3 regions of the Peribacillus sp. NPDC076916 genome follow, and region 2 is predicted to be linked to each of the others. Evidence: predicted binding sites of a transcription regulator. Region 2 holds the regulator's gene; each other region holds the start of a gene.
The links. Region 2 encodes LexA, which represses DNA repair genes until DNA is damaged. Its sites were predicted from a motif close to CGAACATATGTTCG; they were not measured.
Positions count from the first base shown of each region.

Region 1: a site for LexA is predicted at 6,392-6,405, ahead of uvrB (excinuclease ABC subunit UvrB). Genes of this name have one in related genera too.
Region 3: a site for LexA is predicted at 3,672-3,685, ahead of recA (recombinase RecA). Genes of this name have one in related genera too.

Region 1 is NZ_JBNNIU010000004.1:253,346-263,513, reverse strand. It holds gene ACQKFG_RS14940 (FecCD family ABC transporter permease) at 1-903, shown strand, start outside; gene ACQKFG_RS14935 (YceI family protein) at 1,083-1,616, opposite strand; gene ACQKFG_RS14930 (MMPL family transporter) at 1,809-4,034, opposite strand; gene ACQKFG_RS14925 (catalase) at 4,292-5,899, shown strand; gene ACQKFG_RS14920 (CsbA family protein) at 6,088-6,318, shown strand; gene uvrB (excinuclease ABC subunit UvrB) at 6,537-8,522, shown strand; gene uvrA (excinuclease ABC subunit UvrA) at 8,529-10,168, shown strand, end outside.
Region 2 is NZ_JBNNIU010000009.1:38,754-48,921, reverse strand. It holds gene ACQKFG_RS21120 (N-acetylmuramoyl-L-alanine amidase family protein) at 457-1,146, shown strand; gene ACQKFG_RS21115 (LexA family protein) at 1,509-2,147, opposite strand; gene ACQKFG_RS21110 (helix-turn-helix transcriptional regulator) at 2,283-2,507, shown strand; gene ACQKFG_RS21105 (hypothetical protein) at 2,628-2,825, shown strand; gene ACQKFG_RS21100 (esterase/lipase family protein) at 3,403-4,935, shown strand; gene ACQKFG_RS21095 (hypothetical protein) at 5,274-5,561, opposite strand; gene ACQKFG_RS21090 (glucosaminidase domain-containing protein) at 5,935-6,216, shown strand; gene lexA (transcriptional repressor LexA) at 6,477-7,100, opposite strand; gene yneA (cell division suppressor protein YneA) at 7,256-7,567, shown strand; gene ACQKFG_RS21075 (YneB family resolvase-like protein) at 7,587-8,243, shown strand; gene ACQKFG_RS21070 (DUF896 domain-containing protein) at 8,309-8,542, shown strand; gene tkt (transketolase) at 8,777-10,168, shown strand, end outside.
Region 3 is NZ_JBNNIU010000001.1:28,016-38,183, reverse strand. It holds gene ACQKFG_RS00195 (DUF3388 domain-containing protein) at 1-556, shown strand, start outside; gene ACQKFG_RS00190 (helix-turn-helix domain-containing protein) at 565-1,473, shown strand; gene pgsA (CDP-diacylglycerol--glycerol-3-phosphate 3-phosphatidyltransferase) at 1,642-2,226, shown strand; gene ACQKFG_RS00180 (competence/damage-inducible protein A) at 2,249-3,481, shown strand; gene recA (recombinase RecA) at 3,831-4,877, shown strand; gene rny (ribonuclease Y) at 5,231-6,790, shown strand; gene ACQKFG_RS00165 (TIGR00282 family metallophosphoesterase) at 6,943-7,740, shown strand; gene spoVS (stage V sporulation protein SpoVS) at 7,914-8,174, shown strand; gene ACQKFG_RS00155 (dipeptidase) at 8,308-9,243, shown strand; gene ACQKFG_RS00150 (2-oxoacid:acceptor oxidoreductase subunit alpha) at 9,461-10,168, shown strand, end outside.

The DNA.
Region 1 (10,168 bases), on a different contig from region 2:
AGTGTCCTCCAGGTTTTTATCGGAGGGGGGACGGAGAGCGATCGGCTTATTATCCAATCTTTCCGCCTGCCTAGAATAATTGTTGCCTTGCTGGTAGGGATGGGCCTTGCTGTAGCTGGAGGGATCCTTCAAGGGATGATTCGAAATCCACTTGCTTCGCCGGATATCTTGGGGATAACAGGAGGAGCGACAGTAGCGGTCGTTGGATTCCTGGCCATTTTTAGCGATAAGAATCATTCTTTGACGGTGAGCATCAATTGGCTGCCGTTAGCTGCATTCATTGGGGCGACGGTCGTGGCCTTTCTTGTTTATTCATTAGCCTGGAAAAATGGAGTTCCCCCGATAAGGCTTGTGTTGATCGGGATTGGGGTGATGGCTTTAATGAAGGCACTCACTACGATGATGATGATTCTTGGCCCAGTCTATCAAGCGAGCCAGGCCAATCTTTGGATCACGGGGTCAGTGTCTAACTCCACCTGGAATAATATCGCTGTACTGGCACCATGGACGATACTATTCCTGTTAATCGCCTTCCTGTATGCCAGGAATATTAATTTACAGGAGCTAGGCGATGACCTTGCAACGGGGCTTGGGGGCCATGTCCAAAAACAGCGGTTTGCATTATTGATGATCAGTACGGCCTTGATTGGCGGTTCCACGGCATTTGCCGGAGGAATAGGATTTGTGGGATTAATGGCACCCCACATGGCCAGAAGGCTGGTTGGTTCGAGTTTTGGAGTGTTACTGCCCACTTCAGCTTTGCTTGGTGGCATCCTGGTTATGGTGGCGGATTTAATTGGACGGACCTTATTCTCACCTTTGGAAATACCGGCTGGTGTCTTCACAGCGAGCATCGGGGCACCATACTTCATTTATTTACTATATAAAACGAGGAATTCGTAAATCCGGTAAATGTAGAAAGCAGCAGTCATCCTAGGGATGGCTGCTGCTTCTGTTTGTAGACAAAAGAGGTTTGGCGCAAAGGTGCCGAGGCTCCCGAACCGCCTGCGGAAAGCGAGTGCCTGAAGTGGAAATCAACGTCTAACTTAAAAGAACTGCAGGCAAGCTCGCTTTCTTTTTCATTAAGCTTCTTTAGCTGCTTCGATTTCGATGGTAAGCGTGATTTGATCGCCGATCAGTACTCCGCCTGTTTCTAACGCCGCGTTATAGGTTAGACCATAATCACTGCGTTTGACTTTCCCTTTTCCGCTAAATCCTGCTTTTTCATTTCCCCATGGATCTTTCCCTTGGCCTTCGAAGGTGATGCTGAAAGTTTCTTCTTGTGTGATTCCATTAAGAGTCACATTTCCAGTTACATCATATTCATCTACATCCGTTTTCACGATCTTTGTTGATTTGAATGTTAAAGTAGGATTGTTTTCTACATCAAAGAAGTCAGCGGAACGCAAGTGATTATCCCGGTCTGCATTGCGTGTGTCGATACTGGCCACATCAACGGTAAAATCGATTTCTGCAGTTGTTAGATCCAATGGGTTTGCTAGGATGCTTGCTTCAAACTTATTAAAACTACCTTTTACTTTAGCGATCATCATATGTTTTACGGAAAATTCAATAGCACTATGAGTCGGATCGATGGTCCATTTTGTATTTGTCATGTTTATTCCTCCTGATTATTAATCTTGAATTTATATATCTTTAATTTGAGATATCTTAACTTAATGTAATTATAAGAGGTGAAATCAATAGTGTCAACTGAAAGTTTTCCTTAATTTTGAAAACATGAAAAACCCTGTGCATTTATCGTGCACAGGGTTTTTGCTTATCCAAGGAGAGTAAAGCTGGCACCTTTAGTGATTGGCATGTTCTTTCTCTTCTTGAGTGGTCACTTTACTCGGCCAAAAAGCAAGTCGGCCAAGTAGGGCGGTGATTGCAGGAACAAGGAACGGGCGCACAATGAATGTGTCCATTAACACACCAAGTGCAGTAATGAGACCGAATTGAACCAATACTTGAATAGGAAGTGTGGCTAGAACGGAAAAAGTGGCTGCCAAGATTATTCCGGCGGAAGTGATGACACCACTAGTTTCGGCAACGCCTTTTCGAATGGCCTGCTTGATTGGCATTGTTTCTTTCTTACGCCAAATGCTTGAAACCATGAAAATGTTATAATCCTCGCCAAGTGCAACCAGGAATACGAAAGAATAGAGCGGAATGGTACCCTCTATGGCATCGACACCCATGAAATGGTGCAGGATTATCCAACCTAAGCCCATTGCTGCAAAGAATGAGAGAATGACTGTTCCCATTAAATACACCATGGCTGTCACAGATCGCAAGTAGACTAAGAGGAGCAAGGAAATCAGGACGATGATGATCGGGATGATCATGAATTCATCGGATTTTACAGTATCCCTTTTATCGAATTGAGTCGCAGTTTGCCCGCCAATCCAAACCTTTTCATCAACGGAAGATATATTGGCGGCCTTCAATTCTCGCTCCGCCATTTTGCGGATTTCAGGAATGGAATCAATGGCCTCGATAGCATATGGGTTCAAGTTGAATGTGACCTCATAGGATTGCAGATCTTTATTGGATTTACTTGTGACTGGATCGGCAACACTTTCAACGATATTCATCTCTTCTAATGCCGGCGCTAAATCGACATCTTCACCATCCGTATCGATAACCACTGTGGCTGGTGCCAGTTCGCCCGGTGAATACGAGTCGGAAATGACAGAATAGCCTTCACGGGAGTTCATATCTTCAGGGAAGGAAGAGAGAATATCATATGAATATTTTATTTGTGAAGAATATCCAGCTAAAACACTGAAGACGATCAGGCATGTAAGAATGACAGTCCATGGCCTGGTCGTGACGATATGACCAATCCATTTACCTATGCGGCCTTCTTTATGCTTTTTGACGGCTTTTCCCTTTTTCTTAGCCCGTGCTTCTTCCATTTCAGGTGTACGCGGAACGATCGGGAAGAAGGAAGCCCTTCCGAATACAGAAAGCAATGCCGGTACAAGTGTTAAAGCTGCCAGCATCATGATAAAAATGGACAAGCTGAATGGTACAGCGAAACGGTGGTAGGCTCCGTATTTGGCTACAAGCAATGTTAGCAGGGAGATGACGATCGTAAGGCCGCTCATCGCAATGGCGCCTGATGAATCTTTAAATGCGGCGATCATGGCTTTCCGTTTGCTTTCATGATTCCTTAATTCACTTCTGTAGTGAGAAATTAAAAATAGACAATAATCCGTTCCGGCACCGAATAATAATACGGTCATGATTGAAATTGCCTGTGAATCGACTGTAATCCAACCATGATCTGCCATGAATCCTAGAATCGGGCTCGTGACGATATAGGCGAAGCCCACTCCGATTAGAGGAATGATGGCTAAAAGAGGAGAGCGGTAAATGAGTAATAACACGACAAGTACAAGTATTACTGTCGCTAACAGCAATTTGAAATCAGCACCTGAAAATAAACCCGTTGCATCGACGGATATCCCTACAGGGCCTGTTACTCGAAGGGATAGTTCACCTGAATCTGTCGGGACCTTGAATGGGTCCGATCCAATGCGTTCCGATACAGCTTCATTAATGCTTTCAAGATTTTTTTCGAGAATTTCTGTCTCGGTCTTTTCTTTAAAGAAAAGTGGCTGTACAAAAGTCGTTCCATCTTCCGAAACCGATCCTTGAAGAGCAGGCAACGGAGTTTCATGAAGCGGCGGTAAAAAGGATTGCTGTGTCAATGGGTTATCTGTCAGTTCTTTGGAAAGGTACTGGATTTCAGCCAAGTCGGCCTCCGTCAGTCCACTTTCCCGATGCCATGTAAGGAGGGCAGGTAATCCAGAGGATGTTGGAAACTCTTCTTTAATAAGTTCATCGGCCACGACAGAAGGTGAGTCTTCGGGCAAGTCTGCGGTATTATTTGCTGTTCGATCATTAACGGCAGGCAATGTGAAGGTTAATGCGATTGCTGCAATTATCCATACAGCAATGACAACCCAACGACCGGTTTTTCCAGTCATCGTCCTGCCAAGTCTTCCTAATATTGATTCGTCCAATGAAGGCACCCCGTTTTTTAAGATTTTTTATCCTTAGTTCATTATAATGGAGCGCTGCTGTCATATACAAAAATGGGTATGCTACCTCCATGTTTCTACTAAATGCATCAAAGCTTTCATATCATTATATGATTTACACCAGTTGTTTAATGCATAAACATATGGTCAGCGATATATAGGGGAAATTGAAATAACTTCAATTAAATTTGAAGATTGAAGAGTGAAATATAGGGAATAGGGGAAAGTATGTTAGTATTATGGCTTTTATTAACAGAGGAGGGATATTTTTGTCCGATAAATCCAAAAAAACAAATGATGAATCGAAAGAAACATTAACGAACAGGCAAGGGCACCCGGTAACGAATAACCAGAGTCTTAGAACTGTGGGAAACAGAGGACCTAGTACACTTGAGAACTATGATTTCCTGGAAAAGATCAGCCACTTCGATAGGGAGCGTATCCCTGAACGGGTGGTGCACGCCCGTGGTGCAGGTGCACATGGTTATTTCGTTCCGACCGGTAAAGCGGGGGACGAGCCTATTTCAAAATATACGAGAGCGAAGGTTTTTCAGGAAGAAGGTAAAAAAACCCCGGTATTCGTGAGATTCTCATCTGTTATTCATGGAGGGACGTCCCCGGAAACGTTACGTGATCCCAGGGGATTTGCCGTTAAATTTTATACGGAGGATGGAAACTGGGATCTTGTAGGCAATAACCTGAAAATTTTCTTTATCCGTGATGCCATGAAATTCCCGGATTTGATTCATGCCTTCAAACCCGATCCGGTCACGAACATTCAGGACGGCAGGAGGATTTTCGATTTTTGCTCGAGCTCACCTGAAACATTCCATATGATTACCTTTGTGTTCTCCCCATGGGGCATTCCAGCTAACTACCGCATGATGCAAGGGTCAGGGGTCAATACTTATAAATGGGTGGATGAGGAAGGGAAAGCGGTGCTTGTCAAGTATCATTGGGAACCGAAACAAGGGATCAAGAACCTGACACAGCAAGAGGCAAATGAAATTCAAGCTACGAATTTCAATCATGCCACACAGGATCTATATGAAGCGATTGAACGCGGGGACTATCCTGAATGGGATCTCAACGTACAGATCATGAGTGATGATGATCATCCTGAGTTGGATTTTGATCCGCTGGATGATACGAAAATCTGGCCGAAAGATGAGTTCCCATGGCTCCATGTCGGTACGATGGTTTTGAATAAAAACCCTGAAGACTATTTCACTGAGGTCGAACAGGCTGCTTTCGGCACCGGTGTCCTAGTGGATGGACTGGACTTTTCTGATGACAAGATGTTACAGGGCCGTACATTCTCTTATTCCGATACACAGCGTCACCGTGTTGGTGCTAATTATCTGCAATTGCCGATTAATGCGCCAAAGAAACCAACTGCCACGAATCAGACTGGCGGACAGATGCAATTTGAAGTTGGCAGAGGCAGCCAAAGCCCCCACATCAACTACGAACCATCAACTGTCGGCGGCTTGAAGGAAGCCAAGCAGACGGGCAAGGAGTATACACCTATGGTGGAAGGGAAACTTGTTCGTGAGACAATCGATCGCCAAAACAATACGAAACAGGCTGGTGAAACATTCCGTGAATTCGAGGATTGGGAAAAAGACGATTTAATTTCCAATTTAGTGGCGGCATTGGCTCCTGCCGACAAGCGCATTCAGGAAAAAATGATAGCTCTTGCCGAAGAGGCCGATGAGGAGTATGGCCGCAGATTGAAAGAGGGACTGGCCGCGGCTTCTGAACATACAAACTCTTCAAAACCTCTGGGCGGGACGGATAACCCTGAGGACGCCGTTAGAAAAGGACATGAAGCGGATCCATATTGATTGTGCTGAAAAGAAGCAAACTTCCCTTTAAAGGGGTTTGCCTCTTTTTTTTATGGGCATAATTGGAGGATGTATGGAATGCTCTTCTGATGATGCTTGAAAATCAAGTAGGAAATTGATTGGCAAAAAACTTGATAATCATTTAAACTGAAACTACTCTATTTTTCTCTTATAAAGGAGATGAAAAAATGATTAAACTTCTTTCTGCCCTTTTCCTTCCTTGTCTACTTGTCATGCTATTTTCAAGAGTCACCTATAACAATGTTGTGGGTCTTGTTTTAACTGTTGCCTTGATTACAGCTTCCGCATATAAAGGTTATACGCATACAAACTTATTGATCATCGTGGATGCCTTATCCCTGACAGTGGGATTTTGGTTATCAAAAAGAATGATGAAACGTACATCCAAGAGCGCCTGACACTAAAGGTGCTTTTTTTGTACTCAAACATGTCATTCCCCTCAACACATCATGAAGTCCATAAAACAAAAATAGAATGGATGTTCGCTTATTGCTGGTTTGTTTTAAGGCTAATGTGGTAGAATGTGTATATATGCTTTATTAAACCGGAATAAATAGAAGGGATATAGGCATGTCCCGTTTTCATATAAAAATATTTCAATAGGAGGCTATGCTTGGTGAAGGATAAGTTTGAGTTAGTCTCAAAATACTCTCCTCAAGGAGATCAACCGGCAGCGATTGAAATGCTGGTCGAAGGGATTAAGGAAGGCAAGGAAATGCAGACGTTATTGGGGGCGACGGGGACAGGGAAAACGTTCACCGTTTCCAATGTGATTCAAAAAATCAATAAACCGACTCTTGTCATTGCCCACAATAAAACGTTGGCAGGGCAGCTTTACAGTGAGTTCAAAGAGTTCTTCCCTAATAATGCCGTTGAATACTTCGTTAGCTATTATGATTACTACCAGCCAGAGGCTTATGTTCCATCCACGGATACATTCATCGAAAAAGATGCAAGCATCAATGATGAAATCGATAAACTGCGTCACTCGGCAACCTCATCTTTGTTCGAAAGGAAAGATGTCATCATCATTGCCAGCGTTTCGTGCATATATGGACTCGGTTCCCCTGAAGAGTACCGGGAGATGGTCGTTTCCCTCCGGACAGGCATGGAGATAGACCGGAATGCCTTGCTGCACAGACTCGTGGATATTCAATATGAGAGGAATGATATTGCTTTCCAACGGGGGACCTTCCGCGTTCGCGGCGACGTGGTCGAAATTTTCCCGGCTTCACGTGATGAACATTGCGTACGGGTCGAGTTTTTCGGAGATGAGATTGACCGCATCCGTGAAGTTGATGCCCTGACTGGTGAAATTACTGGTGAACGGGAACATATCGCCATTTTCCCGGCTTCCCACTTCGTAACCCGCGAAGAGAAAATGCGGATAGCCATTCAAAATATCGAAACGGAACTGGAAGAGCGATTGAAGGAATTAAGGGAAGATGAAAAACTCCTTGAAGCACAGCGCTTGGAGCAGCGGACCCGTTATGATTTGGAAATGATGCGGGAAATGGGCTTTTGTTCAGGGATCGAGAACTATTCCCGCCATTTAACCCTTCGTCCCCCAGGTGCGACACCATACACTTTAATGGATTACTTTCCAGAGGACTTCCTATTGGTCGTGGATGAATCACACGTAACCCTTTCGCAAGTCCGCGGAATGTTCAATGGAGATCAGGCGCGGAAGCAAGTGCTCGTCGATCATGGCTTCCGTCTGCCTTCTGCAAAAGATAACCGCCCGCTAAGATTTGAGGAATTTGAAAAAAAGGTACATCAATCCATATTCGTTTCGGCAACTCCGGGACCATATGAACTCGAACATACGCCAGAAATGGTTCAGCAGATCATCCGTCCTACCGGATTGCTGGATCCGACGGTGGAAGTGCGGCCGATTGAAGGGCAGATAGATGACTTGATCGGTGAAATACAGGAGCGCGTCAAAAAGAACGAGCGTGTGCTCATTACGACCTTGACGAAAAAGATGTCTGAGGATTTAACTGATTATTTAAAGGAAATCGGCATCAAGGTCCAATATCTTCATTCGGAAGTTAAGACCTTGGAAAGGATAGAAATCATCCGGGAACTTCGAATGGGCAAATATGATGTACTCGTTGGAATCAACCTTTTAAGGGAAGGCCTGGATATACCAGAAGTGTCGTTGGTGACCATTCTGGATGCCGATAAGGAAGGGTTCCTTCGCTCGGAACGTTCGCTTATTCAAACGATGGGCCGTGCAGCCCGTAATGCCAACGGTCACGTCATCATGTATGCAGACCGCATCACGAATTCGATGGAACTTGCCATCAATGAAACGAGGCGGCGCCGTGAAATCCAGGAAGATTATAATAAAGAGCATGGAATAATGCCTCAAACCATTCAAAAGGATATCCGTGACTCCATAAGGGCGACACATGTAGCCGAAGAAGGCGAAGAGTATAAAGAAGACCTTGCGCCAAGCCTCGCGAAGCTCCCTAAAAAAGAGCGTTTAAAAGTGATGGAGAGCATGGAAAAAGAAATGAAGGAAGCGGCAAAGGCACTGGATTTCGAGCGAGCTGCCGAGCTGCGTGATTTATTACTAGAGTTGAAAGCGGAAGGGTGACGAAACATGGCAATGGATAAAATTGTGATAAAAGGCGCCAGGGCCAACAATTTAAAGAATATTGATATCACGATACCGAGAGACAAACTTGTCGTACTGACCGGATTATCCGGATCTGGGAAGTCTTCCTTGGCTTTTGATACGATTTATGCAGAAGGGCAAAGACGTTATGTAGAATCACTGTCCGCTTATGCTCGTCAATTTTTAGGCCAAGTGGATAAACCGGATGTCGATGCGATCGAAGGTTTGTCACCAGCCATTTCCATAGACCAGAAAACGACCAGTCGAAATCCTCGTTCAACCGTAGGGACTGTTACGGAGATCTATGATTATTTAAGGCTGTTATTTGCACGGGTCGGCAGGCCGACCTGTCCGATCCATAATATTGAAATCACCTCACAAACGATTGAGCAAATGGTGGACCGCATTCTTGATTACCCTGAGCGAACCAAGCTTCAGGTATTGGCACCGCTTGTCTCGGGCAGAAAAGGGACACATGCAAAAGTCTTGGAGGAAGTTAAGAAACAAGGATATGTCCGCATTCGTGTGAATGGGGAAATGCATGATCTCAGCGAGGAGATCACTCTCGAAAAAAATAAAAAGCATTCAATTGAAGTCATCATAGACCGGATCGTCATTAAAGAGGGTATCATGGCGCGGCTCGCGGATTCATTGGAAAGTGCTTTGCAGCTTGGCGAAGGCAAAGTCATCATTGACGTCATGGGTGAGGAAGAGCTGCTGTTCAGTGAGCATCATGCTTGTCCATACTGCGGATTTTCGATTGAAGAGTTAGAGCCGAGAATGTTCTCCTTCAATAGCCCGTTTGGAGCATGCCCGGATTGTGATGGCTTGGGGGCGAGGCTTGAGGTGGACCGTGATCTGGTCATCCCGAATAACGAATTAAGCCTCCGCCAACATGCGATTGCGCCATGGGAGCCGACGAGTTCTCAATATTATCCGCAGCTGCTTGAAGCGGTAGCCAACCATTATGGGATAGATATGGATGTGCCCGTTAAAGATTTACCGGAAGAGAAGATGGATAAGGTCTTGCTTGGTTCAGGTAAAGATAAGATATATTTCCGTTATAAAAATGATTTTGGAAGAGTGCAAGAAGGATATATTCCTTTTGAAGGAGTTTTAAGAAACATCGAAAGGCGCTTCAAGGAGACGAGTTCAGACTATATTCGTGAGCAAATGCAGAAATATATGTCAGAACATCACTGTCCGACCTGTAAGGGTCATCGATTAAAAAAAGAGAGTCTTTCCGTCCTCATTCAAGGGGTCCATATAAGTGAAACGACAGCTTTATCAGTGGAAGATGCGTTAGTATTTTTCGATGAGCTTGATTTGACTGAAAAGGAAGCGGCAATTGCGAGATTGATTCTACGTGAAATTCGAGAGCGGCTCGGTTTCCTGGCTAATGTAGGTTTGGAATATTTGACGTTGAGCAGGGCAGCGGGAACATTATCAGGCGGTGAGGCGCAGCGTATACGATTGGCTACGCAGATCGGTTCCCGATTGACGGGAGTACTCTATATTTTGGATGAACCTTCAATAGGGCTGCATCAGAGGGATAACGATCGATTGATCGAAACATTGAAGAATATGCGCGAAATCGGGAACACCCTGATTGTTGTCGAGCATGA
Region 2 (10,168 bases):
CACAAAACAGCAAACACATCATCGCTGAAAAAAGTAGACATTTTCCACAATTATCAGGACCCGCCATAGTGGTTGACGTAATAAAAGATTGTGGGGAAGCAATAAATAAAATAAACCATCAACAATAAATATTAAGCTTTTTGTTTGAGCATTATTGTTAATGTTGACTTTTTCTTAAATCTCTTAATCTCCTCCACCACTATTTTTATAGAGGGGTTATTCCCCATTAATTCCTGCTGATGCCTAAGTGAAAAAAAGCAGATAGCTTTTTCAAAAAATTCTCGTCCAATGGGAGAATGTCATAATATAAAAGGCCAAAAACACCTAATGGTGTGTATATTTTTGGAACGGCAGGCGAGATGAAGAATACTATATCTTTTGAAACTTCTTTAATCCGATAGTAATATGTACAAGCATTTGTTCTTGCTTAACATAAGATTAATAGAGGTGATAGAAATGGTGAAAGTATTTATTGATCCCGGCCATGGAGGTACGGATCCAGGATCGGTGGGGAATGGATTAAGAGAAAAGGATTTAACTTTATCCATTGCAACTCGAATTAAAGATATCTTATTAATAGAATATAATAATGTTTATGTAAAAATGAGCAGGACCCAAGATACGTACCCCTCCTTAAACGATCGTACGAATGCAGCGAACGCGTGGGGAGCGGACTTTTATCTCTCCATCCACATAAATGCCGGCGGCGGAACCGGGTACGAGGATTACATCTATACGTCCACTAACCAGGTCACGAAAACGTATCAAGATCATATTCATTCAGAGGTCATGAAGCTTATCAACATCCAAGACAGAGGACAAAAAACAGGAGATTTACATGTACTTCGTGAAACGGACATGCCTGCACTCCTGTCTGAAAATGGATTTATCGATAATGTCAATGACGCAGCCAAATTGAAAACGGCTTCCTTTATCGAATCACTCGCTCGCGGACATGTAAACGGTTTAGTTAAATGCTTCAATCTTACAAAGAAAAGTATAGCTGTATACCACACTGTCGTTAGTGGGGATACCGTATACTCCTTAAGCATCGTTTATGGCAGTACGGTTCAGCAAATTAAAGATTGGAACGGTCTTGACAGTCAGTACAACATTACGGTAAACCAGAAGTTGCGGGTTAAATGAATAATTAATAATTGATTGGTTAAATTATTTATAACTTCCAGAAGCACTCCACGCAGGAAGCCCTTCTCAAAAAGAGAGGGGCTTTTCCAGGTTCAAGAATATGTATGTAATGAAATCATCATGTACATTCGACTGTCCTGATTTGTCCATCACTTGGATAATAGTGGAGGGTGTGAAATGTAAGCTACGCTTTTTCATATAGACGGACACAAATTTAAATGGATTCTTTGTAGGCATATAAAAAGCACAAACCATAATGGCTTGTACCTAAAGTGTATCAGCAAATAACTGAATTGAATCTATGTATTGTTGCTCATTAACCCTTTATTTTCCTTTATGTAAAGTAACCCTCGAGATGGATATTAATCGTATATTTTAATGGCTTGAACCACTTTTCCTAAAATACGGACTCTATCATTTTTGATGTTATAGGTTTTGTCTTCATAAAAAGGATCCGTGCTGCAGGGAGTGAGTGTGATGTTTTCTTCATTGATATTCACTTTTTTGACTGTAGCATCGTGACCATTTACTAAAACCACACCAATTTTTCCGTTTTCAACGAAGTTCGTTTTTTCAACGAGAATCAATGATCCGTCACTGAATTCTTCGTTCATGCTATTGCCATTCACTCTAAGGAAAAAATATTCTTTATTCGATTTTAGCATCGAATTTAATGTCGGCATATAGGCTTCAATATATTCATTGGTAAAATGAGGATCTCCAGCAGGGATATTTCCGTAAACACCAATTAATCTTACATTCTTTTCATTTAGGAATTCCATTCCAGGATTATTTCTAACGGCAGGTGCTCCTTCAATCAGGTGGGATAGCGGTATTTCAAAGCATGTGGACATCATGCTCAATTTATCCATTAAAGGTTTATTCCTTCCGGATTCCCAGGCTGATACTGCTGTTGGGGCCACTTTTAAAATATTTGCCAAATCTTCTTGTGTCATTTTTCTTTCTTTTCTTAACATTTTAATCCGTTCACCAATGTGCATATTTCTTCACCTCTTACTTGAATATACACTATGAGTGAAAGTGAGTAAACTTAAAGAGCGTGAATTTTGCGAAAAGTTGTTGGAAACTATACTTCAAGTGTGGTATTATTTTTTTAGACAGGTGGTGACAAAGATATGACAAACATTAAATTCACACTTAAACAAGCGAGGAAGTATAAAGGATTGACTCAAGATGAAATGGCTAAAGTGCTGAAGATGGCCAAGAGGACTTACATTGACTATGAGCAATATAAGATTCCTTTGCGAATCGATAAGGCTTATTTATTTGCTGAATGTGTAGGATTCTCAATCGACGAGATCATTTTTTTTGACCCTCACCTACACTTCAAATGTAGTTGATAGTTCAAGTGTACCAGCGTTTCTTCAACAGACCGACCATTCGCAATGTAAAGTCCAATCAATACAATCCTAACTTCCGTGGGAGAAGATTCAAGGAATGATGGAAAGAAGGTGAACAAGGTGGAAAGGGAAGTTGCAGTAGGGGCTGCTGCCGTTAGCACATATTATATTGGAAGGTATTTCGTGGGGAGGCCATTGAGGATATTATCGTACACGACGGTGTTGTCAAATTGGATTTTCATTGAAATTATTGATTCGGTTCTCAGGATGAAATACGCGTATGCAGGAGGAAGAGGAGGAAGTATTTTTAAGGAATAAAAATCCAAACTTCTTGATGTTCCTTAATAAAAAGGCTGTATGCTGAAATATAAAATTGACGATTGAAATTGAGATCCCACTGAATGACAGCCAATTGCTGTGAAACACTTTTATTTACTTAATGTATAGGACGGATTTTCAAAACACCATGATTAGGAGCAATTGGACAATGGCAAATTCGAAGGAAAAGTTAATATGGATGAACAAGCCTTTATCCTTTGCAGGATAAAGGCTTGTTTTCATGCTTGTGAACTTGGGGCATTCCAATTTCCTCCGTAAGTTCGTATTCATAAAATGAAAAAGACTGCAAACCTAAATGAATTGAAAGCGAATCTTCATACTTTATCTCCATTTTTAATGAACTTCTTCTAGTTTATTTCTCCCATCTTTATGAGGATGGCAGGTAATGGTATGCAAAAGTACAATTATATAATAATGAAGGCTATGGAAGTCCTGGGAAGGGGGGGCATTGATAAAAGGATGAGTTCGAAAAAATACCATTTGGAGGAGATAACAATTGAAAAGGAATGTATTCAATTATGTCGTTTTTCTTGTCCTCATTCTAACGATATTAATTATGGCTAAGCCAGGCATTTCCTCAGCAGGGAAATTGAAGCCGCCCTCCGAAACCTTCAGTCCAGGGGATTGGTTTCTTGGAAGCATTCCTCCCAATCTTGACAAAGAGAAACCACCGATCGTGTTTGTACAAGGGAGAAACAGCAGTTCAACCAGCTGGTACGGTGAAACTGAATATCATGGGATCAATGATATGTATACCAAGGCGTATGAAGCAGGCTACCAAACGGTTTTTGTTCAGCTTCATGATTCGGCTGGAAATGGATCAGCGAGCCAATATGATAACGGAAGGCTTTTAGCTCAAATGCTTTCACAAATCAGTAACCATTTCGGGGGCGAAAAAGTAAATATTATAGCTCACAGCAAAGGGGGGACAGACACCCAAGCGGCTCTAGTACACTATGGAGCACACCAATATGTTGGAAGGGTGATCACTTTAGCTTCCCCTCATCATGGTTCATACCTTGCTGATTTGGCTTATAGCTGGTATGCGGGCTGGCTTGGTTCCCTATTAGGTCAAAAAGATGATGGAACTTATTCTTTACAAGTTGGTAAAATGGCGGAATTTCGTTCTGTCACGGATAACCATGTTAACTCTCGTAAAAACATGTATTTCACTGTGGCAGGTATGAACAGAGGCCCGGTTCTTTCAGCTTTATCAATGGGTGGACAATATTTATCTTCATATGGGGAAAATGATGGTCTAGTAAATGTTTGGAGTACAAAAATACCTTACGCAACACATTTATTTACGGATCCAAACTTTGATCACGACAATATCCGAGTCGGTTCAGCTGTATTTTCAAGAATTGAACCCTATTTAAGGAGTGCTACCACCGCTGGGATTCCTGGATTTAATGTCAATTATAAAGAACGAGTTGAAGATGATGTCATTACAACCGCACTTGCTCAAACCGTTATGGGTGATGCCCTGAAACAACATGTTTGGATTGAACAAAGTTTCCATGTAAATGAATCAGCCCCGGGTAATATAACCATATATACAGCCTCAGATGATGTCGAGGTTGAATTGATTTCTCCATCAAATAAAAAATATTCACCTTCCTTAATGGTTGATTCAGCCCAAAATGAAACTTCCTTTTTTAATGGTGCAACCATCCAGACATTCAATAGAAACAACCTCGAAATCGGTGACTGGAAGGTGCGAATGAAGAGTAAATCGCCAAAAGACGCCTACCTGTTCACAGCTCAATTTAACGAAAAGAATCCCATTACATTAAGTATGGCCGGAAAAGTTAAGGAAAAAGATGCAAAATTTTTAATAAAGAATCCAATGAATGATAAAAAAACGCCAAACAGCACAACTTTTTTGGTTCGCTTAGTAGATGAAACCGGTAATGAAATTAGTGGGAAAAGCTCAATTAAGGTACTGGAGACCGAAAATTTTACTGGCACCCTTCCAGAAGTGCCTAAGTCAGGTGTCTATAATGTAACTATTGATGTCAAGGAAAAAAATGTGGATGGCACTGAAAGAACCCGGACTCTGGTTCGTTCGGTCTATATCGAGAAATAGTGAAATGCCATCTTATTGAGAAGGTATCAAATTCGAAGGAAAGTCAGTTTGGGTACGTTTTTTTCTAAAAGAACATTCAGTTTTTTATTAAAAATCATAGTTCGGGATAAGTGCATTCCGAACTTCCTTTTTACCAATTAATACCTTTTGTTAATTGAAAAGGTATTTTGTGGGTAATGTATAATGGTATGGTTAACATGAGAGTTTTTGTGATTCAGCCAAAGTTAAGGTCGTAATTGTTAATTTAGATTTTAATTTAACGGATGTTCGATGGGGATAGAAGCCACTCGGGCTCGTGGCAATACAAGAGATTGATGAATTGAAACGAGACAACGGGTTTAATCTGTCTTTTGATAAGATTCTCTATAAGACAAAATACCTGTTTTAAGTGCAGCATAATTGCCAATGCTTGCATAGCCATAAAACCAGCCCATGAAAATCCCTGCAACCAAGTGATGACGATGACTGATGAAAATGGAAATGAACAAGCCAAGACCCAAAGCGATGGTAGGGATGAATTTTGGGCGAATATGAAACATGACCTTAATTAGTTGAGTAAGAATCATGATGATAGGAATGGCTATTACTGCATCCCAAAAGTTTGTATGGATGGTTGGGAAGTCCATAATTTCACCACCTTAAATAGAAGTTTTCAAAATTAATTTTTACTTTTTATCAAGGCTTTATACTATAATAAAAAAATTCATATTTAAAACTAATATATAAAAGGTTATGCAACCAGGTTTTGAAGATTTTCAGAGTTCAATTTTAAAGCCGTCAATCCATATAATTATATGGATTGACGGCTTTTTCTGGTTGGCCGCGGGAATGGTTTAAAACAACTCGGAAAGAGCCGACAATGAAGATAAACAGTAAAAAACGTCTATTAATGCGAAGATCTAATGAGCAAGGAAACATTTATTAAGGAGAATGCTCCTTATGCCCAGAAAATTCAAAAGGAATTAATATTTTACCATTGTTGTTATTGCATAAGCTTGCTTGGAGAGTGGATATGGGACAAGCTTATTAGCAAGTCAAGGAAAAAATATATTCGGTACAAAAGGTGACTTTAAGGGCGAGTCTGACATTATCCAAACAATCGAATACCTCACCGCTGTACCCGTTCAAGTATGGAACAAATTCAGGAAATACCCATCTTGGGAAGAAAGTCTTCGAGATCTTGCCAATCTATACGTAAACGGGACGTCATGGAATGGAAGTCTTAATTGTCAAAAAAAGGGATTCAGTCTCTGCTCTTGTAAAGCATATGTTCTACAATAGTACAGATTCAATAGTGAAATGGCTTGGGCGATCTTTACCTTATTAAAGTGAACCAAATATTAAGAATGAAATGGAATTTTTAACTGGCAACGGTATTTCAACACTCTCCTTTTTTTGAATGAGTTTCTTTCCAAAAGATGTAATATTCACATGAGAATAGATTCTATTAAAAAATATATTAAAACCTACTCTTCCATATGCATATTGAGAGAATTCGGGACATAAATTAAACAAACAAAAAAAAAGCGCGGTTAGCGCTTTTAGTGTATTTGTCTATATAAGCCTATTACTTTTCCAAGTATCGAAACATCTCGTAAAATAATTGGTTCCATATTTGAGTTCTCGGGCTGAAGCCTTATGTAATCCGGTTCCTTAAAGAATCGTTTTACAGTGGCTTCATCATCTTCCGTCATGGCCACGACGATATCTCCATTATTGGCATTGCTTTGTTGTTTCACGATGACATAGTCTCCATCATGAATTCCAGCTTCGATCATACTTTCACCCATGATTTCCAACATGAATACATGATCATCATGCGGAACCATGCTTTCGGGAAGCGGAAAGTATTCTTCTATGTTCTCGATGGCCGTTATAGGCATGCCCGCTGTTACTTTTCCAAGTAACGGAACGTTCACGACATTGGCTTTTGGAATATTGTTCGCTTCCTCCGAATTCATTATTTCAATGGCCCTTGGCTTGGTTGGGTCACGTCTGATCAGGCCTTTACTTTCCAGGCGGGATAAATGTCCGTGTACTGTTGAACTTGATGCAAGTCCCACTGCTTCGCCAATCTCCCGTACGGAAGGTGGATACCCTTTTTGGCGAACCTCTTCTTTAATGAAATCAAGAATATCTTGCTGCCGTTTTGATAGTTTAGTCATTAGTGCACCTCTTCCCCAATGTTCTTTGCTATATTATAGCATGGCCCCCAACTCTATACAAACATAAGTTCGAATTTTGTTGTTGACTGAAACAAACGTTCGTATTATAATTTGGTCATAACATACGAACGAACATTCGCTTTGGAGGGATATTTATGAAAAAATTATACAAAAATTATATTTATACGATTCTATTAGCGGGATCAGTATTTATCTTTTCAATTTTATTCTCTTGTACATTGAACAATGATCAAAAAAATGATTTCCTTTCTATAGAAGTAAGTGAAGGTGACACCCTATGGGGAATTGCCGAAGAATATGAAGAAGCAAATTTGACAAAAAAAGAATTCATTGGTTGGATAGAAGAGCATAATGGAGTAAGGGCAGATTCGATTAAACCTGGTCAAGTCATCGTCATACCGGTTAAAGGGGAAGAACTTGTCCAGAATTTGGCCAGTGACCAGTAAGCAGTGAAGGTAGGGTATTATGAAAGCGGTAATCTATTGTAGGGTCAGCACAGAAAAAGAGTCACAGGAAACATCATTGGCAAGGCAGGAAGATGAATTAGTCAAATTGGCAGAAAAGATGGATGTTGAAGTCATTTCCATAATAAAAGAACAGGCTAGTGGTTATGAGTTGAATAGGGATGGCATTTTTGACATGCTCGAACTATTTAAAACCAAAGAAGCTGAAGTACTATTAATCCAGGACGAAACGAGGCTGGGAAGAGGGAATGCCAAAATAGCCCTTTTCCATGTCATCCTTAAAGAAGATGTGAAAATTTATACGCTCTCACACGATGGCGAACTTGAGCTATCGGATTCGGATGCGATGGTCATCCAGATTGTCGGAATTGTAGAAGAATATCAAAGGAAACTACATAATCTAAAAATAAAGCGCGGGATGATAAGGGCCGTTGAAAAGGGGTATCGACCTCAAAAAAACCTTCAGAATCAAAGGAATTCCACCGGAAGGGACCGTAAGGAGATTCCTATAGAAGAAATCATTAAACTTCGGGCCAATGGATTGACATTTGCAGAGATCGCAGCAACTTTGAGGGGCTTTGGATACAATGTATCTAAGGCTACAGTGAACAGGCGTTTTCTCGAACATCAATTGAATACACTGGAAAGTCAATCATAGAACTTGTAATTTCGCTATTTTTTTAATACCATGACAATATCCGCAGATTATGAAGGAGCGAAATTATGTTATCAAAAGAAAAATTAGCCCGTATTAATGAACTTTCTAAAAAGGCAAAGGCTGAAGGTTTGACGGAAGTTGAGGCGAAAGAGCAAACCCAATTGAGAAGTGAGTATTTGGAAACATTCAGAAAGTCCATGACCAATACGTTGGAGCATGTGAAAGTCGTCGATCCAGAAGGTAATGACGTAACTCCTCAAAAGATAAAAAATATAAAAGAAAAAAGAAACTTACATTAATAATGCTTGGATTCTTCTGATGGAACATCCATTTGAAGATTCTATTAGCATTTAGGAGTAAAAAGAGAGTGCATTCATGTATGTATTCTCCTATTTAGTTTAATCTAAATAGGGGGCTTCTCTTATTTCTAGAAAATTGTAATATTGAGGCAGTAAATAGTGATTTTAGTTGTGATATTAAGCTTGTCACTATAATATAAAGAGGTACATTACAGGAAGGGATGTTTTTACGATATGTTAGATAAATTAGATGCACTTTCTATTAATACAATTCGTACATTATCGATTGATGCAATTGAAAAGGCTAATTCTGGCCATCCAGGTATGCCAATGGGTGCAGCGCCGATGGCGTATAAACTATGGACCGAATATATGAACCATAACCCGAAAAATCCAGAATGGTTTAATAGAGACCGCTTTGTTCTTTCTGCTGGTCATGGGTCTATGCTGTTATACAGCCTTCTTCATCTATCCGGCTATGGCTTATCTATCGATGATTTGAAAAGCTTCCGCCAATGGGGCAGTAAAACTCCAGGGCATCCTGAATACGGACATACGGCTGGTGTAGATGCAACTACTGGGCCGCTTGGACAAGGTATCGCAATGGCAGTCGGAATGGCAATGGCAGAACGTCACTTGGCAGAAAGCTATAACCGCGATTCTTATAATGTGGTCGATCATTATACATATAGCATTTGTGGAGATGGGGATTTAATGGAAGGTGTTTCTGCAGAAGCGGCTTCATTAGCTGGACATCTACAACTCGGAAGACTTGTTGTTTTATATGATTCTAATGATATTTCACTTGACGGAGACTTAAGTCAATCATTTAGTGAAAGCGTAGCAGACCGCTTCAAATCTTATGGATGGCAATATATTCGCGTTGAGGATGGGAACGATCTTCAGGAAATCGCCAAAGCGATTGAAGAAGCGAAAACTGACGATGCACGCCCAACATTAATCGAAGTGAAAACGGTTATTGGTTACGGTTCACCAAACCGTTCAGGTAAATCTGCTGTTCACGGAGCTCCGCTTGGTGCAGATGAGCTGAAATTGACAAAAGAAGCATATAAATGGACATTCGAAGAGGACTTCCATGTTCCGGAGGAAGTGTATTCACATTTCAATGAAGCTGTTGTTGATGCAGGCGCTCAAAAAGAAGAAGCTTGGAATGAGTTGTTTAAAAATTACAAAGAAGCGCATCCTGAGTTAGCAGAGCAATTGGAGCTTGCCATCAAAGGTGAACTGCCTGCTGAATGGGATCAGGAAATTCCGGTCTACGAAGAAGGTAAGACATTAGCTTCCCGTGCTTCAAGTGGGGAAGTACTAAATGCAATTGCCAAAAAGGTACCTAGCTTCATTGGCGGTTCTGCAGATTTAGCTGGATCGAATAATACTGCCATCAAAGGTGAGACAGATTTCTTACCTGGTAATTACAGTGGGCGTAATATATGGTTCGGTGTACGTGAATTTGCTATGGGTGCGGCTTTAAATGGAATGGCACTTCATGGTGGTTTAAAAGTATACGGAGGAACATTCTTTGTATTCTCTGATTATCTACGTCCAGCCATAAGAATGGCAGCACTAATGGGACTGCCGGTAAACTATGTGTTCACTCATGATAGC
Region 3 (10,168 bases), on a different contig from region 2:
ATTGCGTGATCGCCTCGCAGTCAGGCATGGACGTTATATTCAGCGCGATGCTGATGAGAAAAACACCTTTAGGTTTGTTCGTGATGAACTAGGCTTGCTTGTCGATTTCCTGGCCGAGCTATTTAAACAGGAAGGTCATAAATTGATTGGGATACGAGGAATGCCACGTGTCGGGAAAACTGAATCTATCGTAGCCTCGAGTGTATGTGCTAATAAGAGATGGTTGTTTGTGTCATCGACCCTTTTAAAGCAGACTATCCGCAGTCAGCTAATTGAGGATGAATATAATAATGATAATTTGTTCATTTTAGATGGGATTGTTTCAACTCGCCGTGCAAATGAACGTCATTGGCAGTTGATTCGCGAAATTATGAGGCTTGATGCTGTCAAAGTAATCGAACATCCGGATGTTTTTGTCCAAAATACTGAGTATACCCTTGAAGACTTTGATTATATTATTGAATTGCGAAACAATCCTGAAGAAGAAATAACATATGAAGTTGTCGACCAAAAAGACCAGTTTTCGGGGTCGGATTTTGGTTCCTTTGACTTTTAAAATGGCAGGTGTTTTATTTGACTGAGTTAGGTAATCGATTAAAGGAAGCTAGGGAAGCCAAAGGCCTTAGCTTGGATGATTTGCAGGAATTAACTAAGATTCAAAAACGTTACCTCATTGGCATTGAAGAGGGAAATTACAGCATGATGCCTGGGAAGTTCTATGTACGGGCATTCATAAAGCAATATTGTGAAGCGGTCGGACTGGATTCAGAAGAGATTTTCGAACAATATAAGAGTGAGATACCATCGGTCTATAGCGAGGAATTGCCAGAACAGCTTTCAAGGGTCCAATCCCGGAAAACCATACCGGCAGGAAATTCAAAAGTTGTAGAAATGTTACCGAAGATCTTGGCTGCCGTTTTAGTCATTGGTGTGGCCGTATTGATTTGGGTGCTTGTATTGAATTATATGAGTAATCCGGATAACGATGACAAAAAGGACCCAAAACAGAGCGATGCCGTGGGATACAATAAAAGTGAAGAGTTTAACAAAGAAGAAGAGAATGCAGACCAAAAACAGAATGAAGAAAAATCAGATTCATCTGATAAGAAGAATGAAGATGATGCAGTTGTCAAGGATGAAAAGAAAGAGCAAAACCTTGCCGTCACCAGTTCCAGCGGTAAAAATAGTACGTATGAATTAAAAAATACCGATACCTTTAAATTAAAGGTGACCTCCAAAGGCTCACCATGGGTAGGCATAAAAAATGGTGAAGGTAAATTACTTTTCCAGGGCACCATCGACAAGGACAAGAGCCAGGAAATTGATTTCACCAATGAGAAAGAAGCTGTCATCAATATAGGCAGGGCATATGAAACTGAGATTTATGTGAATGATGAGAAGCTGGAGTATTCCATTTCACCGACTGAAGTGAATACGCAATTGGTTACGATACAATTTACGAAAGCCGAATAGTCATCTTATAGATGACTATTTTTGCTCTATATATACAAAAGTAAGGCTGCAGTAAATGGTTTACCCGGCATATAAGATTGGATTTTGAGTTAAATTATACATATAAGCATTATTTTAGTCTAAGACGCATTGCCCAAATGGCAGGCGTAAATTTTGGAGGTAAAAGTTTTGAATCTGCCTAATAAGATTACAGTAGCAAGAATCTGTTTAATACCAGTATTTTTAATCATCATGCTCGTTCCTTTTTCATGGGGGACACTAACTTGGGGAGAATACAGTTTGCCAGTGGCGCATCTGGCTGGAGCCATCCTCTTTATTATCGCTTCCACTACGGATTGGATCGATGGCCATTTTGCCAGAAAATATAATATGATTACTGATTTAGGGAAATTTTTAGATCCATTGGCTGATAAACTTCTGGTTTCGGCTGCCTTAATCGTTTTGGTTGATCTAGATTTAATGTACGGTCAATCTTGGATCGCCATCGTGATCATAAGTCGTGAATTTGCGGTCACCGGATTACGTTTGGTGTTAGCGGGTACGGGGGAAGTGGTTGCAGCGAACCAGCTTGGAAAAATTAAAACATGGGCACAAATTGTTTCTATATCGGCTTTATTGCTGCATAACCTTCCATTTGCCCTCATTTCACTTCCTTTTGCTAATATCGCATTATGGATTGCATTAATCTTTACAATCTGGTCAGGTTTGGATTATTTTATAAAAAACAAAGAAGTATTTGTTAATTCAAAGTAAAACGAATGGTGGTTTTGAAAAGATGGATGCAGAAATCATTGCAGTGGGCTCAGAGCTTCTTTTAGGGCAAATCAATAATACTAATGGAAGATTCTTATCGCAGCAGTTTGCGGAAATGGGGATCAACGTTTTTTACCATACTGTGGTCGGGGATAACGACCGCCGTTTACAACAAGCTATAGAAATCGCTGAATCAAGGGCAAATTTGATTGTCTTTACCGGTGGACTTGGTCCAACCAAAGATGATTTAACGAAAGAAACGATTGCTCGCCATATAGGGAAAAAGCTCGTTTTTAATGATGAAGCATTGCAATCCATTGAAGCCTACTTCCAAAAAAGGGAACGTCCGATGACGGAAAACAACAAAAAGCAGGCCCTCGTCTTAGAAGGCAGTGAAGTGTTGGCAAACGATCATGGGATGGCACCGGGAATGGTCTTGTCCAAATCTGGGATTACATATATGCTTCTACCTGGGCCGCCAAGTGAAATGGAGCCGATGTTTTTAAGTTATGGTTATGAAAAGATCATGAATAAATTGGAAAAGCATGAACGAATCGATTCCAAGGTTCTTCGGTTCTACGGTATAGGTGAAGCCGAACTGGAAACGGTGATTGAAGATCTCCTTGTCAATCAAACGAATCCGACAATTGCCCCGCTGGCAGCCGAAGGGGAAGTGACGTTAAGGATCACCGCTAAAGACTCATCTAAAGAAAAATGCGAAGAGCTTATTTTAGAAGCGGAAAAAGAAATTCTTAGCAGGGTCGGCAAGTTCCATTATGGAAGTGATAATACCTCGCTAATAAAGGAACTTGTAAAAGAATTAACGATCCGCAAGCTTTCAATTTCGGCAGCTGAAAGCTTGACCGGAGGGATGTTCCAAGAACAGCTGACAACCATCCCGGGCGCCGGTAAAGTTTTCAAAGGCGGAATAGTCTGCTATACGAATGATGCGAAGGCTAATGTCCTCGGCGTCAGTGATGATACCATATCCGAGTATGGAGTGGTCAGCGGTGAGTGTGCTATGGAAATGGCCTCTAATGTCCGGAACAAGCTCGATGCGGATGTAGGCATAAGCTTTACGGGCGTTGCAGGGCCGGATGAACAAGAAGGCAAGCCTGTAGGTACAGTATTTATTGGCATTTCCTATCGGGATGGAAACACTCATTTCAAGGAGTTGAATCTTTCAGGAAGCAGGGCGCAAAACCGTATTCGGAGTGTGAAATACGGCTGTCATTACCTATTAAGGGATTTATAAACGCTATAAGCAGAGCTTTTTACAGCTCTGCTTTTTATTTTGGTTTTAGAAGTTTGTTTCTTGAAAAATAGGGAAAAAAAGAAAAAAGTTAATTCAATGAAAATGTTTTTTTTAGGGAGTAAGTGAAATGAAATGGAGATTTCCTTTAGATAAAACGCTTTTTTACAAAGAATATCCCGAAAGAAAAAAACGAATGAATGTTCGACTTTTTGCTTGGCAAAATTGTAAAAAGAGTATATAGTAAAGATAGGTTTTGAGACAGGGTACAAACCTTGATCTCAAATAATTGCTAACGTAAGTACACCTTTAATCGGGCAGCCGATTATTTGAATATAGAGGAGGAAATTGAGTGAGTGATCGTCAAGCGGCTTTAGATATGGCGTTAAAACAAATTGAAAAACAATTTGGTAAAGGTTCTATTATGAAACTTGGGGAACAGACTGATCGTAGGATTTCAACGATTTCAAGCGGTTCCTTAGCATTGGACGTAGCATTGGGAGTGGGCGGATATCCAAGAGGCCGTGTAATTGAGATATATGGACCTGAAAGCTCGGGTAAAACGACTGTTGCATTACATGCTATTGCAGAGGTACAAAAGACTGGCGGCACGGCTGCATTCATTGATGCCGAGCATGCTTTAGATCCAGCATATTCAGAAAAACTTGGTGTCAATATCGATGAGTTACTGCTTTCACAGCCTGATACGGGTGAACAAGCCTTAGAAATCGCTGAAGCGTTAGTTCGAAGCGGAGCGGTGGATATCATTGTCATTGACTCGGTGGCAGCACTTGTTCCTAAAGCTGAAATCGAAGGCGAAATGGGAGATTCCCATATGGGTCTTCAAGCCCGGATGATGTCTCAGGCACTTAGAAAACTGTCTGGTTCCATTAATAAATCAAATACCATTGCCATTTTCATTAACCAAGTCCGTGAAAAAATCGGTGTTATGTTTGGAAATCCGGAAACGACTCCGGGAGGCCGGGCGTTAAAGTTCTATTCAACTGTTCGTCTGGAAGTGCGCCGTGCGGAACAATTAAAACAAGGTAATGAAATCGTCGGTAATAAAACGAAAATCAAAGTTGTAAAAAACAAGGTTGCTCCACCATTCCGTCAAGCAGAAGTTGACATCATGTATGGTCAGGGGATTTCACAGGAAGGTGAAATCATCGATATGGGTGCAGATCTTGATATCGTCCTTAAAAGTGGCTCGTGGTATTCATACAATGAAGAGCGTGTCGGACAAGGGCGCGAAAATGCGAAGCTGTTCTTGAAAGAAAATCAGGATATCGCTCAGGAAATTTCTCAGAAAATCAGAGATCACTATAACCTCGATGGAGAGCATGAATTACCGCCAGAAGAAAATGAACCAGAAGAGCATTTTGAATTGCTTGATTAATGATATTTAAAAAAGGCCTAAGCTTGTTCGCTTAGGCCTTTTATGTATATTTTGAGAAAAGTGCGAAATTTTCAGCGGATTAAAGGGCATTGAAATCAGATTCACAGACTTCTTCCATAATGAATGCTGTAGATTATGATGGTTGTTATCAAGAAAACTTGAATAAACATTGATACATAAGGGACAAACGCTTGACAATAAAAATTCTCAACTATACAATTAATATGTATATTTTACAATTTTTCAAACTAAAATTTTGAAAATTAAGTGCTGTATATTGAATTTATGTGCAATGTACTTGCCGACAGTTCAACATTTTATGTAAAAAGTTCATAGCAAGGGGAGGTGAAACGATGGAACCCATGACAATCATCTTCACTTTGCTTGGCCTAATCGTCGGTGCAGTTGTTGGTTATTTTATTCACAAATCAAAATTTGAGAGTAAAATAGCAGGGGCAAAGGGCTCTGCAGAACACATCCTTGAGGATGCAAAACGTGAAGCGGAAGCACTTAAGAAAGAAGCCTTGTTGGAAGCAAAAGATGAAATTCATAAAGTTCGTGCCGATTCGGATCGGGAAGCCCGTGAAAGAAGGAACGAATTACAAAAACAAGAAAATCGGTTATTGCAAAGAGAAGAGAATCTGGACCGCAAGGATGAAACGTTAGACAAACGTGAGAGCCTTTTGGAGAAAAAAGAAGATTCTCTAAACCAAAGACAACAGCATATTGAAGAGATGGAAAGCAAAGTGGACGAGACGGTTCGTAAGCAGCAAACAGAGCTTGAACGTGTTTCCGGTTTAACTCGTGAAGAAGCTAAAGCAATCATTATCGACCGAATGGAAAACGAGCTGGCTCACGATGTAGCGCTTATGATTAAAGAAAGTGATACCCGTGCCAAAGAAGAAGCTGATAAAAAAGCAAAAGAAGTCCTTTCTCTTGCCATTCAGCGTTGTGCGGCTGATCATGTTGCAGAAACCACCGTTTCTGTAGTAAATCTTCCAAACGATGAAATGAAAGGACGGATAATCGGACGTGAAGGACGAAATATCCGGACGTTAGAAACGCTAACAGGTATTGACCTTATTATTGATGATACTCCTGAAGCTGTCATTTTATCCGGATTCGATCCAATTAGACGGGAAACGGCACGCTTGGCTCTTGAGAAACTTGTTCAGGACGGACGGATCCATCCGGCTCGCATTGAAGAAATGGTTGACAAAGCAAGACGTGAGGTAGATGAACATATTCGTGAAATTGGTGAACAAACAACTTTTGAAGTTGGTGTTCACGGTCTCCATCCAGATCTCATCAAAATACTAGGACGTTTGAAGTTCCGTACCAGTTATGGGCAAAACGTACTTAAACATTCAATTGAGGTGGCCCAGCTTTCAGGTTTACTGGCCGCTGAGCTTGGTGAGGATGAAGTTCTTGCCCGTCGTGCAGGTTTATTGCATGATATTGGGAAAGCGATTGATCATGAAGTGGAAGGCAGTCATGTTGAAATTGGCGTTGAATTAGCAACCAAATATAAAGAGCATCCAACTGTCATTAACAGCATCGCTTCACATCATGGCGATACGGAACCAACTTCCATCATATCAGTGCTTGTGGCTGCCGCTGATGCATTATCAGCTGCAAGACCGGGAGCTAGAAGTGAAACGCTTGAAAATTACATTAGAAGACTTGAAAAACTTGAGGAAATTTCTGAATCCTATGATGGAGTGGAAAAATCTTTTGCGATTCAAGCCGGACGAGAAGTGCGGATTCTAGTGAAACCAGAACAAATCGATGATCTTTCTGCACATCGACTCGCACGTGATATCCGTAAAAGGATTGAAGAAGAGCTCGATTACCCAGGTCATATAAAAGTCACGGTCATCCGTGAAACAAGAGCAGTCGAATACGCCAAATAATTGTAAATGAAGGACGAAGTGGTGCAAACCACTTCGTTTTTTCTATTTCCGAAATTAGTCGTTAAGCGTAATTCCTATAATTACCCCAAATTATGTTACAATACATACTTGAATAATTCATATAATTAGGTGAATCTAGAAAGGATTTTACAATGAAATTGCTATTTATTGGAGATGTTGTGGGGTCTCCTGGTCGTGACATGATCCAAGAATACCTTCCTAAGTTAAAAGAAAAGTATCGTCCGCATATCACGGTCATCAATGGCGAGAATGCAGCAAGTGGCCGGGGGATTACAGAAAAGATTTACCGCAGTTTTTTAGAGTCGGGAGCGCAGGCGGTGACCATGGGAAACCATACATGGGATAATCGGGATATTTTCAACTTTATTGATGAAGCAAAATATCTCGTCCGTCCAGCTAACTTTCCAGACGGGGCACCTGGAGAAGGAATGAAATTTTTAAAATTGAACCATCATGAAATAGCGATCATCAATTTGCAAGCGAGAACGTTCATGCCTGATTTGGATTGCCCGTTCAAAAAGGCGGAAGAACTCGTGGCGGAGGCTCGAAAAAAGACACCGATCATCTTTGTCGATTTTCATGGAGAAGCTACAAGTGAAAAGCAAGCTATGGGGTGGTTCCTGGATGGGAAGGTTACAGCCGTTGTCGGTACACACACGCACGTCCAGACAGCCGATAACCGTATATTACCTGCAGGCACCGCTTACATATCAGATGTAGGCATGACAGGACCATATGATGGCATTCTTGGTATGGAAAGAGGGGCAGTCATCCATCGGTTCCTAACCAGCCTTCCTGTTCGTTTCGAAGTGCCTAAAGAGGGGCGGACCCTATTAAGTGCGGTTCTCCTTGAAATTGATGATAAAACCGGCAAGGCAATAAAAATAGAAAGGATACTGATTAACGAAGATCATCCATTCTATCAATGATTCAAAAGGATGGACAGTCAAACTGTCCATCCTTTTTCCATTCATTAATAAATGGTGGACAATCCAGGTTTTCTTTGTCATACAAGTTTTACTTGATGAATATAGTAGCAGTGGAAAGTGTTATAACTATTGAGCCAAGTTAGAATCGGCAGGGAAAACAAGGAGGACTAGGAATGGAAATATTAAAAGTTTCAGCAAAATCTAATCCTAATTCTGTAGCAGGCGCACTAGCGGGAGTGCTCAGGGAAAGAGGAGCAGCCGAAATTCAAGCAATCGGTGCAGGTGCGTTAAATCAAGCCGTCAAGGCAGTAGCAATCGCGAGAGGGTTTGTCGCACCTAGTGGAGTCGACTTGATTTGTATTCCTGCCTTTACAGATATACTTATTGATGGCGAAGAGAGAACGGCAATAAAACTAATCATTGAACCAAGATAATTTCATGTCTGGGTGCCCTGTTTGTCGGAAGGCGAGCAGGCTCTTTTTTGTCCTGAAATCCAAATGACGAAAAATCCATGTCCCTTTATAATGGAATGTATAATCTTAAAAAGATACAGGAAGGAGAATTACATTGGCGATTTTTGATGCACATTGTGATGTGCTGATGAAAATGTTCATCGATCCGGATATTACTTTTACGAATAGTGATAAATTGCATATAACAAAGCGGGGATTATTGGATGAAGGGGGAAAGGTCCAATGTTTTGCAATATATATTCCTGAAAAAGTCCACCCTGATATGAGGTTTCAAGCCGCTTTGGCGATGGTGGATATTTTTTATGAAAAAATTTTATCAGAGCCGGAAATGAAATTTATAAAGACCAAGGCAGACATTCAATCTTTAAAAGAAAAGGAAATAGGTGCAATGCTAACTTTGGAAGGGTGCGATTGCATTGGGAATGATTTGTTGAAACTGAAAACACTTATTCATCTTGGAGTTTCCTCCATAGGTCTAACTTGGAATTACGCTAATTTGGTAGCGGATGGGGCATTAGAAACAAGAGGGGGCGGCTTGACAGGGTTTGGAACAGAAGTGGTGGCACTATTGAATGAGAAGTCAATTTGGTGTGATTTATCCCATTTATCTGAAGCAGGGTTTTGGGACACCCTAAAGTTGGCAGAATTCCCAATTTCCTCCCATTCGAATGCTTATCATCTTTGTCCGCATCCACGAAATTTAAAGGACGGGCAGATAAAAGCCCTTTTGCAGAAAAATGGGGTGATCGGCGTAACCTTTGTCCCGCAATTTCTTTCAAATGGCGGTTCGGCTACGATAAAGGATATCTTGAAACATATAGAACATATATGCAGTTTAGGAGGGGAAAGACAAATTGGATTAGGGTCGGACTTCGATGGAATCGATCATATGGTAGAAAATTTAATGTCTTATAAGGATTATCATAACTTAATAAATGAACTGAACAGGCTTTATTCCAGTGAGTTTGTAAAAGGACTCCTTTTTGATAATTTCACCCGTAATTTTCCGCATGAAAAGGTAATATCTTAAATGATTTTTAATTCTTACTATATAGATATGAATTAATATTCTGAAAATATAAAAAATAAAAGCAAAAAGGTTGCAATTTAATGATTTAACCGATAGAATTGAAAGCGTTTAGTACACCTTTCCTAAAATAGAACGATTAATTATACATAGTTGAATGTTCTGAAGAGAGGTGCGGTTAAATGCATTTATATACGAACGTCCTAAAGGAGTGTAAGACATGATCAATCAACTTTCATGGAAAGTTGGCGGACAACAAGGTGAAGGTATTGAAAGTACAGGAGAAATATTCTGTATTGCCCTCAATCGCTTAGGTTATTACTTGTATGGCTACCGTCATTTCTCATCCCGAATCAAGGGTGGACACACGAATAACAAAATTCGTGTAAGTACTACGGAAACTCGTGCTATCTCTGATGATTTAGACATCTTAGTTGCTTTTGACCAAGAAACAATTGACGTCAATTATAAAGAATTACATGAGGGTGGCATCATAATCGCAGATGCAAAATTCAAACCTGTCTGCCCAGAAGATACAAAGGCAGAATTATATATTGTTCCATTTACGGAAATAGCAGCCGAATTAGGAACATCATTAATGAAAAATATGGTGGCAATCGGCGCGACATGTGCTGTTCTAGGTATGGAAATATCCGTATTCAACGATGTGGTTGATGAAATATTCGGCCGTAAAGGTGAAGAAATCGTTAAGAAGAATATGGATGCCATTACTGCTGGCTATAAGGCAATGGAAGTGTTGCTTGGAGAAAAACTGGGAGCAATGGAACTGGAAAAGGCCGATGGCCAAAAACGAATGTTCATGATTGGTAACGATGCCATCGCTCTAGGCGCAGTTGCAGGCGGTTGCCGCTTCATGGCAGCTTACCCGATTACTCCGGCCTCTGAAATTATGGAATACTTAATTAAA